DNA from 3 places in the Xanthobacter sp. AM11 genome. Region 2 is predicted to be linked to each of the others. Evidence: riboswitches for the same ligand, from Rfam matches in the RefSeq annotation. Region 2 holds a riboswitch; each other region holds the start of a gene.
What was found. Region 2 has a riboswitch for cobalamin ahead of ACI7BZ_RS13100 (DUF1636 family protein). Riboswitches for the same ligand answer to the same signal wherever they lie in the genome.

Region 1 (5,354 bases), 1.4 Mb from region 2:
GAGGCCCACCAGGGCGATCACCATATGGTCCTCGATGCGCAGCTGCTTATAGAAGTCGATGAAGTCGCTGATGGCATAGGAGGCGACCACCACTCCGGCGAAGTGGCCATGCGCATCGCCCAGCGGCCGCGTGAGCTGAATGGTCCACTCGTTGGAGACGCGGCCAAGCACCGGCTTGCTGATGAACAGGTCTGCCTTTGCCGGCGCCCGGCCCATCTGCACGCGGATGTGCTCGCGATCGGAGAGGTCCACCGCCGGTGGTCCTGGCGGTGCAAGGCTTGAAGCGACCAGCAGCCCGGCGGCGTCGGTGACCCCCAGTTGCACGACGGCCGCCGGCAGGGTGAAGCTGCGCAGCGCCTCATAGGTCTCCTGCGGCGTCCACCGGCTGTCGTAGCCTTTTGCGAAGTTCTGCAGCAGGGCGTCGATGGGTTCCACCACCTGCTCGAAGCTACGCATCAGCAAGGTTGCGGTCTTGTGTGCGCTGGCCTCGGCCTCCGCCAGTTCGGCACGGCTTTGGATCTGGTAAAGCACCAGCGCCGCACCGAAGGGAATGACGCCCACGAGGAAGATGAGCGAGGCCAGCATGAGGGTCACCGGGTCGAGGAGGCGCCGGACCTCGCCGGCGATGGGCTCATCCAGGCGCATCTTGCCCGTCCTGCAGGGCGATCAGGGTGTCGCGAAGGTCATCGAAGGCGAGGGGCTTGGGAAAACAGCGCCGCACCCCGGCCGCCATCGCCCGCGCCATGTCCGTCTCGGCGGCATGTCCGGTCATGACGAGGAAGTCGAGGCGACGGGCGGCAAAGGCCTTCCGTAGGCTGTGGATCATGGCGATGCCGTCCATGTCCGGCATGCGCATGTCGGTGAGCACGATGGTGATCTGCGGATCGCGCGCAAGCGCCTCCAGCGCCGCTGCCGCACTCGGCACCGCAACCGCCGACATGCCTTCGAAGCCGAGCGCTTCCAAAAGCTCGTCCAGATACTCCGGCTCGTCGTCGACGATCAGAACGCAGCTCATGCCAGCACCGTCGATCTGCGGCAGGCCCTGCCGTTGGCTTCAGGCTGGAATGGACAGGCGCTGCACGGTTGCGTCAATACCGATGGCTCCCGCTGGCGAGGCATCGGCGGCGTGGCACGGCCACGGAACGATCGGAAGGGGCTGGATGCGGGCTGCGAACCGTCGCATCCAGCCCCTTCCTCTCCCCTCCCCCCCGCGGGAAGATTGAACGGGCCGGAGGTTGCCATCTCTGGCGTCCACCCGACCCGCCCTCCCGTGCCGGTCAGGGCTAGGCACGGGATCCGGGATTGTGAACATGCCCCTCGCTTCGCGGATGGCGTCGAGCAATGGGGCCTTGCCGGCGGTGACCTCAATGCGAGGTCGCCAGCACTTAATTGTTGGAAGCTATCACACTTAAGTTGCATACGTTAGCGAAACTGCATCCAAATTGGATATATTTTCCTTTCGAATGAAATCAATGAAGCATTGTTGAAATATATGATGAAAATAATTGTGTATTTACATGAGATTTACGCACTGTTTCCATGCAAATTGGTTGAAATTGATAAATAAATTTCCATTCAAATTATTTAAACATGGATATCGTGAAGTCTTGTATCCGAAGATCAGGGCCTCGGCCGATCTTCGGTGCGGCGGTCTTGACCCCCATCAGCCCCGGCCGCCATCGTGCCCGGGACGATGCGGGCCCGTCCGCGACGATCCGGGCGAGGGACGGCGCGGGCGGCTGCAACTTTCCCGGCCGCTTGTGCGCGAGATCAAGATCGATGCGCCATTCATCCGCCATGCTCCCAAATAGGATATGTCACGGTAGATTGCGCCGCGCCCTCCTGTCCCTTTCGGCACGGCCTGGTCCGGGTTGGTGGTGGAAGGGGTTGAAACGATTGAGGGTCTGCGGATGATCGCAAGCCGCCATAATGTGGCCATCCAGGGCTTCCTGTTTCGCCTGGAGCCGGACCTGCCCACAGGGAATCGCATCGGCGTTTCCCTGTGGGCAGGTCATCCGTCTCTATCCAATAAGTTGGAGCGCGTCGGGCAGCCGGATGCGGCTTGCGCCTGCAGGCGCGTTGAAGCTCGCCGATGACCGAAGGACCGTTGTTGCTGGGACGGGAAACGCAGATGGAACGCGCGTCCACCCTGATCGTGGATGATGATCGCGACCTGCTCGTGGAGGTGCGTGAGGGACTTGCCGCAGCCGGCATTCCCGTGCTGTGCACCAGCACATCCGCCAGCGCCATCGACATTGTCGAGAACAATGCGGACATCGGCGTGGTGGTCACCGATCTCGGCCTGCCCAATATCGATGGTATCGAGCTTCTGCAGCGCCTGCAGCAGGTGCGGCTGCACACGCCGGTGGCCGGGGTCGTCATCACCGGCGCCGCCACCCTGGACAAGGCGGTGGCCGCGCTGCGGCTGAACGTGGTGGACTTCCTGCAGAAGCCCTTCGACATCGCCGACCTCGCCGCGGCGATCCGCCGGGCCCGGGCGATCTTCGCCGAGCGCGCCGGCACCGCCGCGCAGGCGGGCAGTCCGGTGGGCCATCTCAAGGCGCTGCTGGGCATGCGCATTGACCGAAAGCGGCTGTTTCCCGAGAAGAAGGTGGGAGACACGGCCTGGGACATGATGCTCGACCTTGCCCTGGCGCAGGAATCCGGCCAGCGGCTGTCGGTGACCTCCCTGTGCGCGGCGGCCGGAACTTCCGTCACCACGGCGCTGCGGCGGCTGGAGGCGCTGGAGGCGCAGGCGCTGGTGCAGCGCCTGCCCGATGAGACCGACCGGCGGCGGACCTGGGTTCACCTCACGCCCGTCGGCAGCGATGCCGTGCGCGAACTGACCCGGCGCTACAGCGCACGCATCGCCGGGCTGGAGTGACGCCGGGGGCGGCGCCCGCCCGGCCCCGGTCTTCCACCGAGGCCCGCCGGTCTTCGTGGGAGGCTGTCAAAACGAGACACGCCGGCGGGAGGACCGCCGGCGTGCGCAGGGATGGGGTGAGACGAAGCGCACCCGCGGGCACGCCGCCTCAGGCAGCGTCGTAAAGCCGGCGCTCGAACAGGGGGGTGCCCTTCAGCCCGTTGAGGGCCTTGGCCGCCGCCAGCACGGCGAGGTCCACCAGCGGCTCCACCACGATCACCAGCAGGTAGGCGCCGCCGAACGCGGTGACCGAGGCGAGGTTTTCCGCGCCGAAGCCCTGGCCGTAGAGCGCCCAGAACGCCACCCAGGCGACGATGCCGGCCTGGTAGGTGGTGGAGAGCGCCAGCGCCTGGCGATACTTCAGCTCCACATAGGGCGTGTGCGGGGCGATGATGCGCCGCGCCACCGCCGTGAGGGCGAACAGCGGCACCAGCAAGGTGGTCACGTTCATGCCGAACTGGGGCAGGTCGAACGGGGCGAAGAACAGGCCCTGGACCAGCAGGCCGAGCGCCAGCCCGATGGCAGCCGGCGCCACGCCGAAGATGAGGAACAAGGTGGAGCCGAGGATGAGGTGGACCTCGGAAACCCCCACCGGATAGTGCGGCAGCACCTCGAAGAAAGAGAAGACGAGGGCGGTGGCCGCCGCGCTGCGCGTCGCCAGCGACAGCACCCCGCGTTCACGCGCCGCGTCGAGCGCGAGCTTCAGGCTATAGCCGACGGCGCCCGCCGCTGTGACGTAGCTGAGCCAGATTTTCCCGCCGTCCACGAGACCGGGTTCGATATGCATTGCCTTGTCCTCCGCCGTCTCACCCGACGGCCGCCAGATTGACACCCTGCGTCCGGCCGGTCTCCTGACTCGCGGGTCACAGCAGGCCTTCCGTCTTCCCGGCGCGGGCAAAAGCCCGTGCCAGTGACGCCTTGGAAGGCCGCTCGCCGCTCACAGTCGCGGGGGCGGTCGGGGCTTAAGGCGCAGATGCGCCCTTTCCCCGTTCCCGTTTCAGTGCGGATGCGCTGCATCCGCACCACCGTTCGCATGGGCAACAGGGCGCCGGAACCATGCCCCCTGTCAAGCCGTCCGCCGCGGTGCCGATCGGAGAGCAGATCGCGCCAAGTCCGCCAGGAGGCGACCCCGCAGTTTTCGGATGACAAGCGTCAAGGGCTTAAGCGCCCGCGGCCGCCGATGCGGTGGGCAGGATGATTTCGGCCCGCAGCCCTCCCTCCGGCCGGTTCGCCAGGGTCAGTTCGCCGCCATGGGCCTTGATGATGCTGCGCGCGATGGCGAGGCCGAGGCCCATGCCGCCGGTTTCCGGGCTGCGCGAGGGCTCCAGGCGCACGAAGGGCGCGAAGGCCTGTTCCAGCTGGTCCTCCTGCAGGCCCGGCCCGCCGTCCTCCACCCGGATCGCGACCATGCCCGGGGCGGGCTGCAGGATGGAAACCTCTGCGCGCCGGCCGTAGCGGACGGCATTGTCCACGAGGTTGCGCAGCGCGCGCCGCAGGGCGACGGGGCGGCAGGCCAAGCGGGCATGCATGCCCTCGTTCATCTGCGCATCGGCGCCGACGCTGGCGAATTCCTCCACCACGTCCGCACACAGGGCGTCGAGGTCCACGGTCTGGGTGGCCTCGCTGGTGGCCTCGGCCCGGGTGAAGGCCAGCGTCGCCTCGCAGATGGCGACGAGCTCGTCGATGGTGGCGACGATGTCGGCGCGCACCTCCGGGTCGTCCACGAATTCCGCCTTGAGCCGGAGCGTCGTCAACGGGGTGCGCAGATCGTGGCTGATGGCGGCCAGCAGGCGCATGCGGTCGCGCATGAACTGGCTGAGCCGTTCCTGCATGGTGTTGAAGGCGAGGGTCGCCGCCGCCACCTCGGAGGGGCCATGCACATCGAGGGCCGCCACCTTCTCCCCGCGGCCGAACCGCTCCGAGGCGTCCGCGAGGGAGCGCAGGGAGCGGGTCTGCAGCCGCACGCAGGCGATGGTGACGCAGGAGACCGCGAGGGAGGAGATCAGGAAGGAGAGCAGGGCCGGGCGGCTCCAGATGCCGGGCAGGCTCACCAGCGTGGTCATGTGGAGCCAGCGCTTGTCGGAGAGGGGCACGCTCAGGGCCACCACGCCGAGGCCGCTGCGCAGCCCGTCCGAGGGGGGCGCATTGCCGTCGCCCCCCCTGCGGACCCAGGGCAGTGCCTCCGCGCGCTGCCGCGGGCAGCGCCGCTCCCAGGTCCCGGCGGTGTCGATATGCACTTCCGGCCGTCCCTTGCCGACGCCATGCAGGCGCCGCTGCAACAGGTGAGCGAGGCTTTCCTCGGCCCGGGTCGGGGTGCGGGTCTCGGGCGGCTGCGTGGAGACCCAGGCGCAGGCGCTCCGCGAAACGAAGGCGCTGGCGAGCCGGTCGGCATCCTGCGGCGCCATCTCGATCAGGCGGGTGAGCGTCACCG
Region 2 (5,354 bases):
GGCAAGGCGCACGAGGGCGGCGGCGCGGGCCGCCACATGGGCCACCGCATCGGGCTCCGGCCGGTTCACGGCGGGGGCGAAGGCGAGGTCGGCGTCGGCCGGGGCGAAATCCTTGAAGGAGAGGGCGCCGGCCAGCACCCGCCCGTCCAGCTCCGGCAGCACCACATGCATGGCGAGGTCGGCGGCGGAGAGGCCGCGCGGGCTCGAAGCCCAGGCGGCGCGGGCGGTGGTGGCGGGCGCCGCCTGGAGCACCGGCGGCCCGCCCGCCGGGAACAGTTCCCCCGCATCGCCGGCCGCAAAGGCGGTGGTGGTGACGATGACGGCGGGATCAAGGGCGGCCACGCCCGCGCGCACCGCGGCGCGGGCCTCCGGCGCCTTCAGGCTGGGCAGGAACAGGGGCACGGCGCAGATGCCGTGGCGGGCGAGGGCCTCGGCCAGCGCGTCCACCGGCGCGGTGTCGCCCGCCAGCCATTGGGAGCGGTAGAACAGCACGAGCGCCTTCGGCCGCGGGTCGGCCCAGGCCGCGCGGAAGGCCGCGTCGGCCGGCGCCAGCGCGTGGCCGGCACGATGCACGGCGATGGCCGGCACGGCCTGCGGCGGGGGCACGGGGGCGCCGGCGCCGAACCCCGCCGCCTGCGCCATGCGCGCCAGCAATGCCGCCATGTTGTCCGGGCCGCCGGCGCGGAAATGGCCGAGCCACAGGGCCAGATCGTCCGCCGGCAGGGTGGAGAGGGCGGCGAGGCGCGGGTCGTCCTGGTCCTCCCCCGGCAGCAAAGCCAGCGCGATGCCGCGGGCGCGGGCCAGGGCGGCCAATTGCTCGGCGCCGTAGCGCCACCAGTCGAGCCCGCCCAGCTGGCGCACCAGCACCACCCGGGCGTGGCTCGCCACCTTGGCCGTCCACAGGTCCACGGACATGGGGTGCCGCAGGTCCTTCAGCCGGGCGAGGCGCAGGCTGGGCAGGCTGTCGCGCCGCGCCCGCCAGGCGGCGGAAAGGGCGAGCAGGTCGCTGTCGGTGAAGGAGAGCGCCACCATGTCGCCGGGCGGCTGGGCGAGATCCACCGGCTCGGCCAGATCCTCCAGCGTCGTCGATGTGGTGGAAAGGATGTGCATGGGTGTCCCTCGGCCCCGGCCCGGGCCTGTCTTCAGCCCAGGATGGCCCGCTCCACCGCGGCGCGGTCGAAGCCCTTCAGGCCGATGACCACCAGCGCCCCGCGCCGCGCCTCCTCCCCGCCCCACGGCCGGTCGAAATGGTGCGACACCCGCGGGCCCACCCCCTGCACCAGCAGGCGCATGGGCTTGCCCGCCACTGCGGCGAAGCCCTTCACCCGCAGCACGTCCGGCGTTGCCGCGGCCGCCACCACGCGGGCGGCGAGGGCGGCGGGGTCGGCAATCTCGGGGAGGGGGAGGACGACGCTCTCGAACTCGTCGTGGTCGTGGTCCGCCTCGTCGTCATGATGGGTGCGACGGGCGTCGATGGCGTCTTCCGCGCCGATGCCGAGGCCGAGCAGAACCGCCGGGTCCACCCGGCCGGCCACGGCGCGCACCAGCTTCACCGCGGGCGGCAGGCTGCGGGCCACCGCCGCCTGTGCCGCATCGAGGCCGGCGGCGTCCAGGAGGTCGCCCTTGGCGAGCACCACCAGGTCGGCGCAGGCGATCTGGTCCTCGAACACCTCTTCCACCGGGTCGTCGTGGTCGAGGCTGGCGTCGTCCGCCCGCTGGGCGGCGAGGGCGGCGAGGTCCGGCGCCACCCGGCCCTGGGCCAGCGCCGGGCCGTCCACCACCGCCACCACGCCGTCCACGGTGACGCGGCCCTTGATGGCCGGCCACTGGAATGCCTGCACCAGCGGCTTGGGCAAGGCGAGGCCCGAGGTCTCGATGAGGATGTGGTCCACCCGCGGCGTGCGGGCCAGGATGAGGTCCAGCGCCGGCACGAAATCGTCGGCCACGGTGCAGCACAGGCAGCCGTTGGCCAGCTCGACGATGGTGTCTTCGGCGCAGCTCTCGATGCCGCAGCCCTTCAGGATCTCGCCGTCGATGCCCACGTCGCCGAATTCATTGACGATCACCGCGAGGCGCCGGCCGCCGGCATGCTCCAGAAGGTGGCGGATGAGGGTGGTCTTTCCGGCACCGAGGAAGCCGGTGACGATGGTGCAGGGCACCCGGGCGAGGGACGACATCAGGTATCCTCGGAGAGGGAAAGGGGCGGGATGCGCACGATCATCCCGCGCTTGAGGGGATCGGGCCGGCCGCGCCACGGCATCAGCCCGTCGGGGGCCTCGCTCAAAAGACGGGCGCCTTCCAGGAGGGCGGGGGCATCGGCGGCGGAAAGGTCGCCGAACACATAGGTCCAGCCGTCGGCACGGACCATGGCGACGGACAGGCCGCGCTTGCAATTGGCAAGGCAGCGCACGCCCCGCACGCTCACGCCCGGCGCCGCGTCGCCGCCCGTGGCCGCCGCCGCAGCTGCGGCAAGGGCGGTGCCGTCGGCGGCAAGGTCGGCATCCGCCGCCGCGTCGCGGCAGCTGGTGCAGATGAAGAGGGTGACGGGGGCCGGTGCCGGGCCGGTGGCGGCCGGCGCCGGGGGAGCGCTGTCCTGCCCGGTCGCATCCACTGCCGCGGTTTCGTGAAGATTGCCGCGCTCCACCCGTTCCATCCCAAGGGTGCGCGCTGCCCGCGCGAGACGGGCTTAAGGGACGCAGAACCGGAGCACCCCGCCCGGCGCGGACCTCGTCGAAGGCAGGTCTCCTGGCTCGCGGGTCAGTGCCCCGGCCGCCTTCCCGGATGGCTCCAGTGGCGTCTGGCGGGGGCTCGCCGCTTACAGTTGCGGGGGCAGCCGCGGCATGAGGAGGGTTGCCCCGCCCGCACCGCATTCCCTTTTGCGCCCGTGGCAAAACACGGGACCTTCGACCCGGCCACTAAAGGCAGGGCGGGGGAGATTGTCAAATGCCGCCCGGGGCGCCCGCGGCGGTGCAGCTTTCGCCCCGGCGGCGGGCGGTGTATCAGAGCCGACCTTTGTCCAGACGGATTCGGGCACGCGTTCCGCTGGTGCCGCGCGCGGCCGCCCCCGCCGTCGCCGTCCGGGAGCCGCCATGTCCATGCCCGACAGGCCTTCGTCCACGTCGTCCCAGCCCGACGCCGACCGCAACGCCGGCTCGACCCTCGATTTCGCCGCGCTGCTGTGCTCGCGCGTCTGCCACGACGTGATCAGCCCGGTGGCCGCCATCATCAACGGTTTCGAGGTGCTGGAGGACGAGAAGGCGGCGGACATGCGCGAAGTCGCCCTCGACCTCATCGCCAGGAGCGCCCGGCAGGCCTCGGCGCGCCTGCAGTTCACCCGGCTGGCGTTCGGCGCCGCCGGCTCGGCCGGGGCGCGCCTCGACCTCGGCGACGCCGAGCAGGTGGTCCGCGGCGTCATCGAGGATGACCGCACCAAGGTGGACTGGGCCCTGCCGCGAGAGCTTCTGCCCAAGAACCGGGTGAAGCTGCTGTTGAACCTGGTGCTGCTGGCCGGCAATACCATTCCGCGCGGCGGCGTCATCCATGTGGGCGCGATCGGCGCGGGGGAGCAGATGGGCTTTGCTATCGCCTCCACCGGCGTCAGCGCGCGCATTCCGCAGGGGCTGGAGGCGCTGGTGGGCGGGGCGGTGCCGCCGGACGGGCTCGACGCCCATTCGGTGCAGCCCTTCTATGCCGGGATGCTGGCCCGCGACTGCGCCCTCGCGGTGGCCTTCGCCCAGGACGGCGACACGGTGACGCTCACCGCCCTGCCATGAGCCTCATGCCCCGGCCCGTGGCCGCGCCAAAAGAAAAGCCCCGCGGCTGCGGGGCTTGTTCGGCGGCGGATGCGAGGAGGGGGTGATCAGACGGCGATGCGCTCGGCGCCGGGCATGGGCTCGCGCAGCACGTAGCCGCGGCCCCAGACGGTTTCGATGTAGTTCTTGCCCGCGGAGGCATTGGCGAGCTTCTTGCGCAGCTTGCAGATGAACACGTCGATGATCTTCAGTTCGGGCTCGTCCATGCCGCCATAGAGATGGTTGAGGAACATCTCCTTGGTGAGGGTGGTGCCCTTGCGGAGCGAGAGCAGCTCCAGCATCTGGTATTCCTTGCCGGTGAGGTGCACCCGGTTGCCTTCCACCTCCACCGTCTTGGTGTCGAGGTTGACGATCAGGTCGCCAGTCTGGATCACCGATTGGGCGTGGCCCTTGGAGCGGCGCACGATGGCGTGGATGCGCGCCACCATCTCGTCCTTGTGGAAGGGCTTGGTGAGGTAGTCGTCGGCACCGAAGCCGAAGCCCTTCACCTTGTCTTCCGTGTTGGCGAGGCCGGAGAGGATGAGGATGGGAGTCTTCACCTTCGCCACGCGCAGGCAGCGCAGGACCTCGAACCCCGACATGTCGGGCAGGTTCAGGTCCAGAAGGATGATATCGTATTCGTAGACCTTGCCGAGATCCACGCCCTCCTCACCGAGGTTGGTGGTGTAGACGTTGAAGCTCTCGGTCTTCAGCATCAATTCGATGCCTCGGGCCGTAGCACTGTCGTCCTCGATGAGCAGAACGCGCATGGCTATCCCTTTCCTCGCAACTACGCGAAAGGCGGCGATGCCGACCTTCGTTGCTCGGCCGTCGGGGGTGATTCGCGATACGTGTGTAGAATCGTTAACAGAAGCCGATTCTCGTCCACAAGGCCCCGCGGAAAAAACTTTGTGCAGAGAGCTGAAGACTGAATCATCTTCAGGCACTTAAGGTTTTTCCACAGGCCGCCGCATCCACCGTCCCACGCCGCCCGAGCCTTGTGGGCGGTGCCCGGCTCCCGCACCCAAGGATGCGTGACCCGAACCGTAGCGTCATCATTAACGAAGGCGGTAAACGATTGGTTGCCGGGACCACCTTCTCCGCGATTTTCCTCAGGAAGCGGCGCGGAGGTAAGGAAAGGGCAACCCTCGCCGGACATTCTCTCCCGGTCGAAGGGCTCCGGGCATGGCCGGGCACGGACGGCGGCGCGGGATGCTAGTGGTTCGACCGCGACAGATGGACCCCATCTGTCGCGACCAGGTCGAACCACAACGCCTTGATCCACTAGGCGCCGGTCGTGTCTCCAGCTGCGCGCACGGGGCGCATTCCCTCGTGCGTACCCGGAGTAGACGGCGATGAAGTCGCATGACCCCCTGATCCGTGCCAAGAAGTTCCAGATCGAGGACGCCCGCCGCCGGCTCGGGCAGATCGACACCATGATCGCCGATTTCGAGCGCATGGCCGGCGACCTCGACCGCGATATCGCCGCCGAGGAGGAGCGATCCGGCCAGAGCGATCCGCGCCATTTCGCCTATCCGCCGCTGGCCCTGGCCGCCCGCACCC
Region 3 (5,354 bases), 2.2 Mb from region 2:
TGTCGCCGGAACGCCTGCGGGAACGCATTCTGCGGATGTTCGCCCGCAATGCCTTCTCCGGGACGATGCCGCTGCGCCTCGTCGAGGCCGGGGTGGGGCGGGCGGTGGTCGCCATGGAGGTCGGCCCGCAGCAGATGAACGGCCACGGGACGTGCCATGGTGGCGCCCTGTGGACGCTGGCCGACATGGCCTTCGGTGCGGCGGGCTATTACGACGGCACGATCCTGACCATGGGCAGCGATCTCACCTTCATCCGTCCCGCGCCCGGCGGCGCGACGGTCCATGGGGCTGCGGCGCAGATCAGCCGCCGGGGGCTGAGCGGACTTTTCACCGTCGAACTCACCCTCGAACCGGGCAATCCCGACGCGGTGGTCGCGGCCGGCACCTTTTCCGGCCGGTGGCTCCGCGGCCAGGGCCACGACGGCAGGACCTGAACGCAGGCGGTCCCGCCCGGAGGGAGCCGGCCTGCGGTCCCACCGGGGCGGTGCATCGCCCGCCACAAGGATAATGGAGGGCGTTCGCGCGATAGGCCCTACGCGCCCTTCAGCGCGGCCTGGAGCTTCTCTTCCTGCTCCGTGGAGAGGCTGGTCTGGAGCACGGTGCCGCCGAACTGGGCCATGTCGGCCACCACCTTGTCCGCGGTCACCTTGCCGACCAGCACGCACAAGGCGGCCTGGTTGGGGCCAAGCGACGCGCTGGCCTGCTTGATGAAGTCGTCATTGATCCCCACGTCGGTGAACTTTCCGGCGAGGGCGCCGGCGCCGGCGCCAATGGCCATGCCCAGCAGCGGGTTCAGGAAGAGAAGGCCGACAAGGCCGCCCCACAAGCCACCCGACGCCGCCCCGGCGACGGTGGTGTTCACCATCTGGTGAAGCTTGATCGAACCGTCCTCCTGCCGGACCGCCACCACGGCATCGCCCAGCTCGATCAGATATTCCTTCTGGAGCTTGAGGAGCTCCTGTCGCGCGGCCTCCGCTTTGGCCTCAGACTCATAGGCAATGATAACGAGGTCGGCCATCTCACTCTCCAAGGCAGTGCATCCGGGTTCGCATCGGACCCGCAACGCTTCTACAGGCCATGTCAGGACAATACGCAACCCTCTTCGCCCGCCGCGGCGCCCGGGACCTGGGCCCGGCGGCCCGCCGAAATCAGCCGGAGGGTCAGCACCCGCGAGGCTGCGACCCGCGCGAATTCGGGCGACATGAGCACCGGCGTGCAATTGTGCAGGGCGAGCATGGCCGCCGCGACGAACGCGCGCTGGCGATCGGGCGGGCCGGGAAGCACCGAATAGGTGGCCAGCGGCTTGCCGCGCACCTCTCCCTTGCCGGTGAGGCCGAAGCGCAGCGTGATCTCGAAGCCCTCGGTGCCGGGCGGCGGCACCCAGCAGGCAATAAGGGCGCGGGAGAAGCTCGGCGAAGGAGGTGACCGCCACCGCATTGGCCGGCGGGCGCTGTGCCGGCCCACCGGCGGCGGCGCCACCCGCCAGGGCCATGGCGACGGCCAGCAGCGGGGCGGCGATGCGTCTGTCCATGGGCCAACTCCGTTGCGCACGGGCCTATGATGCCATCGCCGCGTCCGCCTGCGCCTCGCCCGCGTGCTGCGGGAAGCACAGCGCCAGCCAGGCGTGGATGGCCCCGAGGGCTTCCGGCTCGTCCAGGAAGGGGGTGTGGCCCCGGTCCGGCACCTCGACGCGGATCATGTCCGGGCGACGGGCGGCCATCTCGTCGGCGGTGGCGCGGGTCAGGACGTCGGAATTGATGCCGCGGATGAGGGCCAGCGGAATGCCGGCGCAGGCCTCGAACAGCGGCCAGGCGTCCGCCAGCGGGCCCGCCATGGCCTTCTCGAACGACTTGCGCAGGTCCGGGTCGTAGGGAAGCGTCACGCCATGGGTGGTCTGGATGTAGCGCCGGATGGTCTCCTCCTCCCAGCGCAGCTCGGGCACATTGTGGAAGCCGGGCATGGCCGCCGGCATGCGGTCGGCGATCTCCTCCAGGGTGGCGACCGCCGGCTCGATGCCGATATAGGCGCCGATCCGCTCCAGGCCGGCGCGCTCCAGCACCGGGCCCACGTCGTTCAGGCACAGGCCGGCCACGCGGTCATGCGCGGTTGCCGCCATCACCATGCCCAGAAGCCCGCCGCGGGACGTGCCGATGATGGCCGCCCGCGCCAGCCCCAGATGGTCCAGCAGGGCGAGGGCGTCCCGCGCCTCCTGCGCCACATTGTAGGTGTCCGGGCCGGTCCATTGGGATTCGCCGCGGCCGCGGCTGTCGAGGCGGATCAGCCGCACGCCGTGCAGGTGCCGGGCCAGATAGTCGAAATCGCGCCCGTTGCGGGTCAGGCCTGCCAGAAGCAGCAGGGGCGCTCCCGTCCCCGTGTCGGAGAAGGAGAGTGTCGCGCCGTCCTCGGCCTGAAAGGTGCTCTTGGTCATCGCTCACCAGAACCGGATCCATGCCCGGGCGCGTGCTCCGTCCGGCCGCACCCTCAAGGACGCGCGAGCAGCGATTCCCGATGCCGAACCATTTTGCCTGCGCCATGTGTCCAATTCACAACGAATCGTGCCGCCGGCAAAGCCCCGGCACGATTTTTCCTTTCGCGCCACGGCCCTGCGCCGGCGCGGCGGCACCCCGGCACGGCCCGCCGCCGATCCCGCAGGGGCAGGGTTGTTGACGCATCGGGGTCGCTCACGCTAGCGTGAACATGACGGTTCCTATTGGATGAAAAGGGAACATGGTGGGCCGGGAGACCGGCGATGCCATGGCTGCCCCCGCAACTGTAAGCGGCGAGTCCTGCGCCATCAGCCACTGGGCCCTCGGGCCTGGGAAGGCGGTGCAGAGAACGACGACCCGCGAGCCAGGAGACCTGCCGTCAGCCGTGGTCACGCGCGTGCACATCGGGCGGGGTGTCCTGATGGTGGTTGGTCGGGCGGATTGCCTATCCGCCGGGGCGCCTCGTTCGCGGTGACGGACCACTCGTCCCGCCGAGGCCGACATGCCTTCCGCCGTTCCGTTTTGCGCCCGCGCCACCCGGCGCGCCCGCCGCTCCCGTGCGTCTGCTCTCCTTGCGCCCGCCTTCCTCGCCTGCGCCGCCGTGCCGGCCCTCGCCCAGGCGGCGGACGACCAGAACACCATCGACCTGCCCACCATCGTGGTGAGCGCCACCGGTATTCCCACGCCGGAGAACGAGGTGGCCAGCTCGGTGAGCGTGGTGACCGCCGCGGACATCGACCGCCGCCAGCAGCGCACGCTGCCGGATGTGCTGGACTCCCTGCCCGGCCTCAATGTGGTGCAGACCGGCGGGCCGGGCGGCCAGACCTCGGTGTTCATCCGCGGCACCAATTCCAACCATGTGAAGGTGCTGATCGACGGCATCGACGCCGGCAATCCCTCCACGCCCAACGGCGCCTTCGATTTCGGCCAGCTTCTGGCCAGCGACCTTGCCCGGGTGGAAGTGCTGCGCGGCCCGCAGAGCGGCCTTTATGGCTCGGACGCCATCGGCGGCGTGGTGTCGGTGGAAACCCGCAAGGGCGAGGGGCCGGCCAAGGTCACCGGCTATGTGGAAGGCGGCGCCCTGGGCACCTTCAACCAGGCGGCGAGCCTGAGCGGCGAGGCGGAAAAACTCGCCTATTCGTTCAACGTCACCCATTTCTCGTCCACCGAGATTGCGGTGACGCCGCAGAACCTCGTGCCGGCGGGCTACCCCACCAATCCCAATACTTATGACAACTGGACCTATTCCACCCGCCTCGACTATGCGGCCACGGAAGACCTGACCGTCAATTTCATTGCCCGCTACATCGACAGCCGGCTTGCCTTCACCCCGGATACCTACCCGCCCCCGCTTTATGTGGGCATTCCGGCGGCGCAGACCTCCACCAGCCTCGCCAGCATGTTCTTCACCAAGGGCGAGGGGGTGTGGCGCGCGTTCGACGACCGGCTGACCACCACCTTCGGCGTCAGCGCCATGACCTCCTCCAACCCCACCACCGGGCCCAATGAAGGCTCCAACGGGGACTATGAGGGCGACCGGCAGACCTACTATTTGCGCACCAACCTCGCCGTCGCCCCGGGGCAGAACCTGCTGGTGGGCGTGGAGCGGCGCGACGAGAGCATGAGTTCCTCCACCGCTTATACGCAGATGGACGCCTCCACCGGCGACACCGGCGCCTATGCTGAATATCAGGGCTCCCTGGCCGAGCGGTTCTTCTATGCCGCCAACGTGCGCTACGATAGCGACGACACCTTCGGCGACCACACCACCTTCCGCCTTGCGCCCGCCCTCCTGTTCCCGGAAACGGGAACCCGGCTGAAGGCGAGCTACGGCACCGGCTTCAAGGCGCCCTCGCTATACCAGCTTTATGCGCCCTATTACGGCAATGCGAACCTGAAGCCCGAGGAAAGCACCGGCTGGGATGCCGGCTTCGAGCAGAAGATCTTCGGTGAGCGCGTGTTGTTCGGCGTCACCTACTTCCACAACGACATCACCAACCTGATCAGCTACGATCCGGTGACCTACCAGAACGTCAACATCTCCAGCGCCACCACGCAGGGCGTGGAGGCCTTCGTCGCGGTGGCGGTGACGGACCGGCTCGATGTGCGGGTGGACTATACCTATACCGACGTGGTGGGCTACACCCCGCCGGGCCAGCCCTTCGGCGCGGCCTGCGTGCCCATCGACGCCACCTCGTGCTACCCGCTGCGGCGGCCCAACAACAAGGTGAGCCTGACGGTGGGCTGGCGGCCGACGGACGCATTCGACCTCTCCGCCAGCCTCGTCTATGCCTCGTCCTGGTGGGACATCGTGCGCCTCAGCTCCAATTATATCGACCAGCCCGGCTATACGGCGGTGAACGTGGCGGCCAATTATCGCTTCAACGCCAACACCACCGTGTTCGCCCGCATCGACAACCTGTTCGACCAGAGCTACCAGAACCCCAACGGCTTTCTCGCCCCGGGCTTCGGTGCCTATGGCGGGCTGAAGCTGACCTATTGAGAGGGGCCATGGCAGGTTCCGCAACACCGGCCGCAAGGCGGGGCGCAACACGGGTCGCGGGCCTGCTCCTCGCGGCGGGCCTCGGCGCGGCCGTGCCCGCGGCGGCCGGGGCGGAGCGGCCGGCGCGCATCGCGTCGCTGAACCTGTGCGCCGACGAACTGGTGCTGCGGCTCGCGGACCCGGGGCAGGTGGCATCCGTCACCTTCCTGGCCCGCGATCCCGCCACCTCCAACGTGGCGGCGCTGGCGCAGCAGGTGCCGGTGAACCGGGGCCTGGCCGAAGAGATCGTGCCGCTCAAGCCGGACCTGGTGGTGGTGGGCGCCTACACCACCCGCACCACCACCGCCATGCTGCGGCGCCTCGGC

Region 1: another riboswitch for cobalamin. It lies ahead of ACI7BZ_RS06655 (energy-coupling factor ABC transporter permease); the one in region 2 lies ahead of ACI7BZ_RS13100 (DUF1636 family protein).
Region 3: another riboswitch for cobalamin. It lies ahead of ACI7BZ_RS03080 (TonB-dependent receptor plug domain-containing protein); the one in region 2 lies ahead of ACI7BZ_RS13100 (DUF1636 family protein).

What each region holds. Positions count from the first base shown of each region.
Region 1 covers NZ_JBLAOA010000001.1:1,412,019-1,417,372, forward strand. The annotation lists gene ACI7BZ_RS06640 (ATP-binding protein) at 1-645, opposite strand, end outside; gene ACI7BZ_RS06645 (response regulator) at 632-1,015, opposite strand; gene ACI7BZ_RS06650 (response regulator) at 2,132-2,884, shown strand; gene ACI7BZ_RS06655 (energy-coupling factor ABC transporter permease) at 3,033-3,710, opposite strand; cobalamin riboswitch at 3,748-3,968, opposite strand; gene ACI7BZ_RS06660 (ATP-binding protein) at 4,084-5,354, opposite strand, start outside.
Region 2 covers NZ_JBLAOA010000001.1:2,844,094-2,849,447, forward strand. The annotation lists gene cobN (cobaltochelatase subunit CobN) at 1-1,110, opposite strand, end outside; gene cobW (cobalamin biosynthesis protein CobW) at 1,143-2,180, opposite strand; gene ACI7BZ_RS13100 (DUF1636 family protein) at 2,177-2,644, opposite strand; cobalamin riboswitch at 2,719-2,920, opposite strand; gene chpT (histidine phosphotransferase ChpT) at 3,090-3,773, shown strand; gene ctrA (response regulator transcription factor CtrA) at 3,860-4,561, opposite strand; gene ACI7BZ_RS13115 (flagellar export protein FliJ) at 5,147-5,354, shown strand, end outside.
Region 3 covers NZ_JBLAOA010000001.1:645,979-651,332, reverse strand. The annotation lists gene ACI7BZ_RS03100 (PaaI family thioesterase) at 1-434, shown strand, start outside; gene ACI7BZ_RS03095 (DUF1269 domain-containing protein) at 533-1,018, opposite strand; gene ACI7BZ_RS03090 (UCP034077 family protein) at 1,081-1,437, opposite strand; gene ACI7BZ_RS03085 (alpha/beta fold hydrolase) at 1,556-2,428, opposite strand; cobalamin riboswitch at 2,685-2,881, shown strand; gene ACI7BZ_RS03080 (TonB-dependent receptor plug domain-containing protein) at 2,989-4,989, shown strand; gene ACI7BZ_RS03075 (ABC transporter substrate-binding protein) at 4,998-5,354, shown strand, end outside.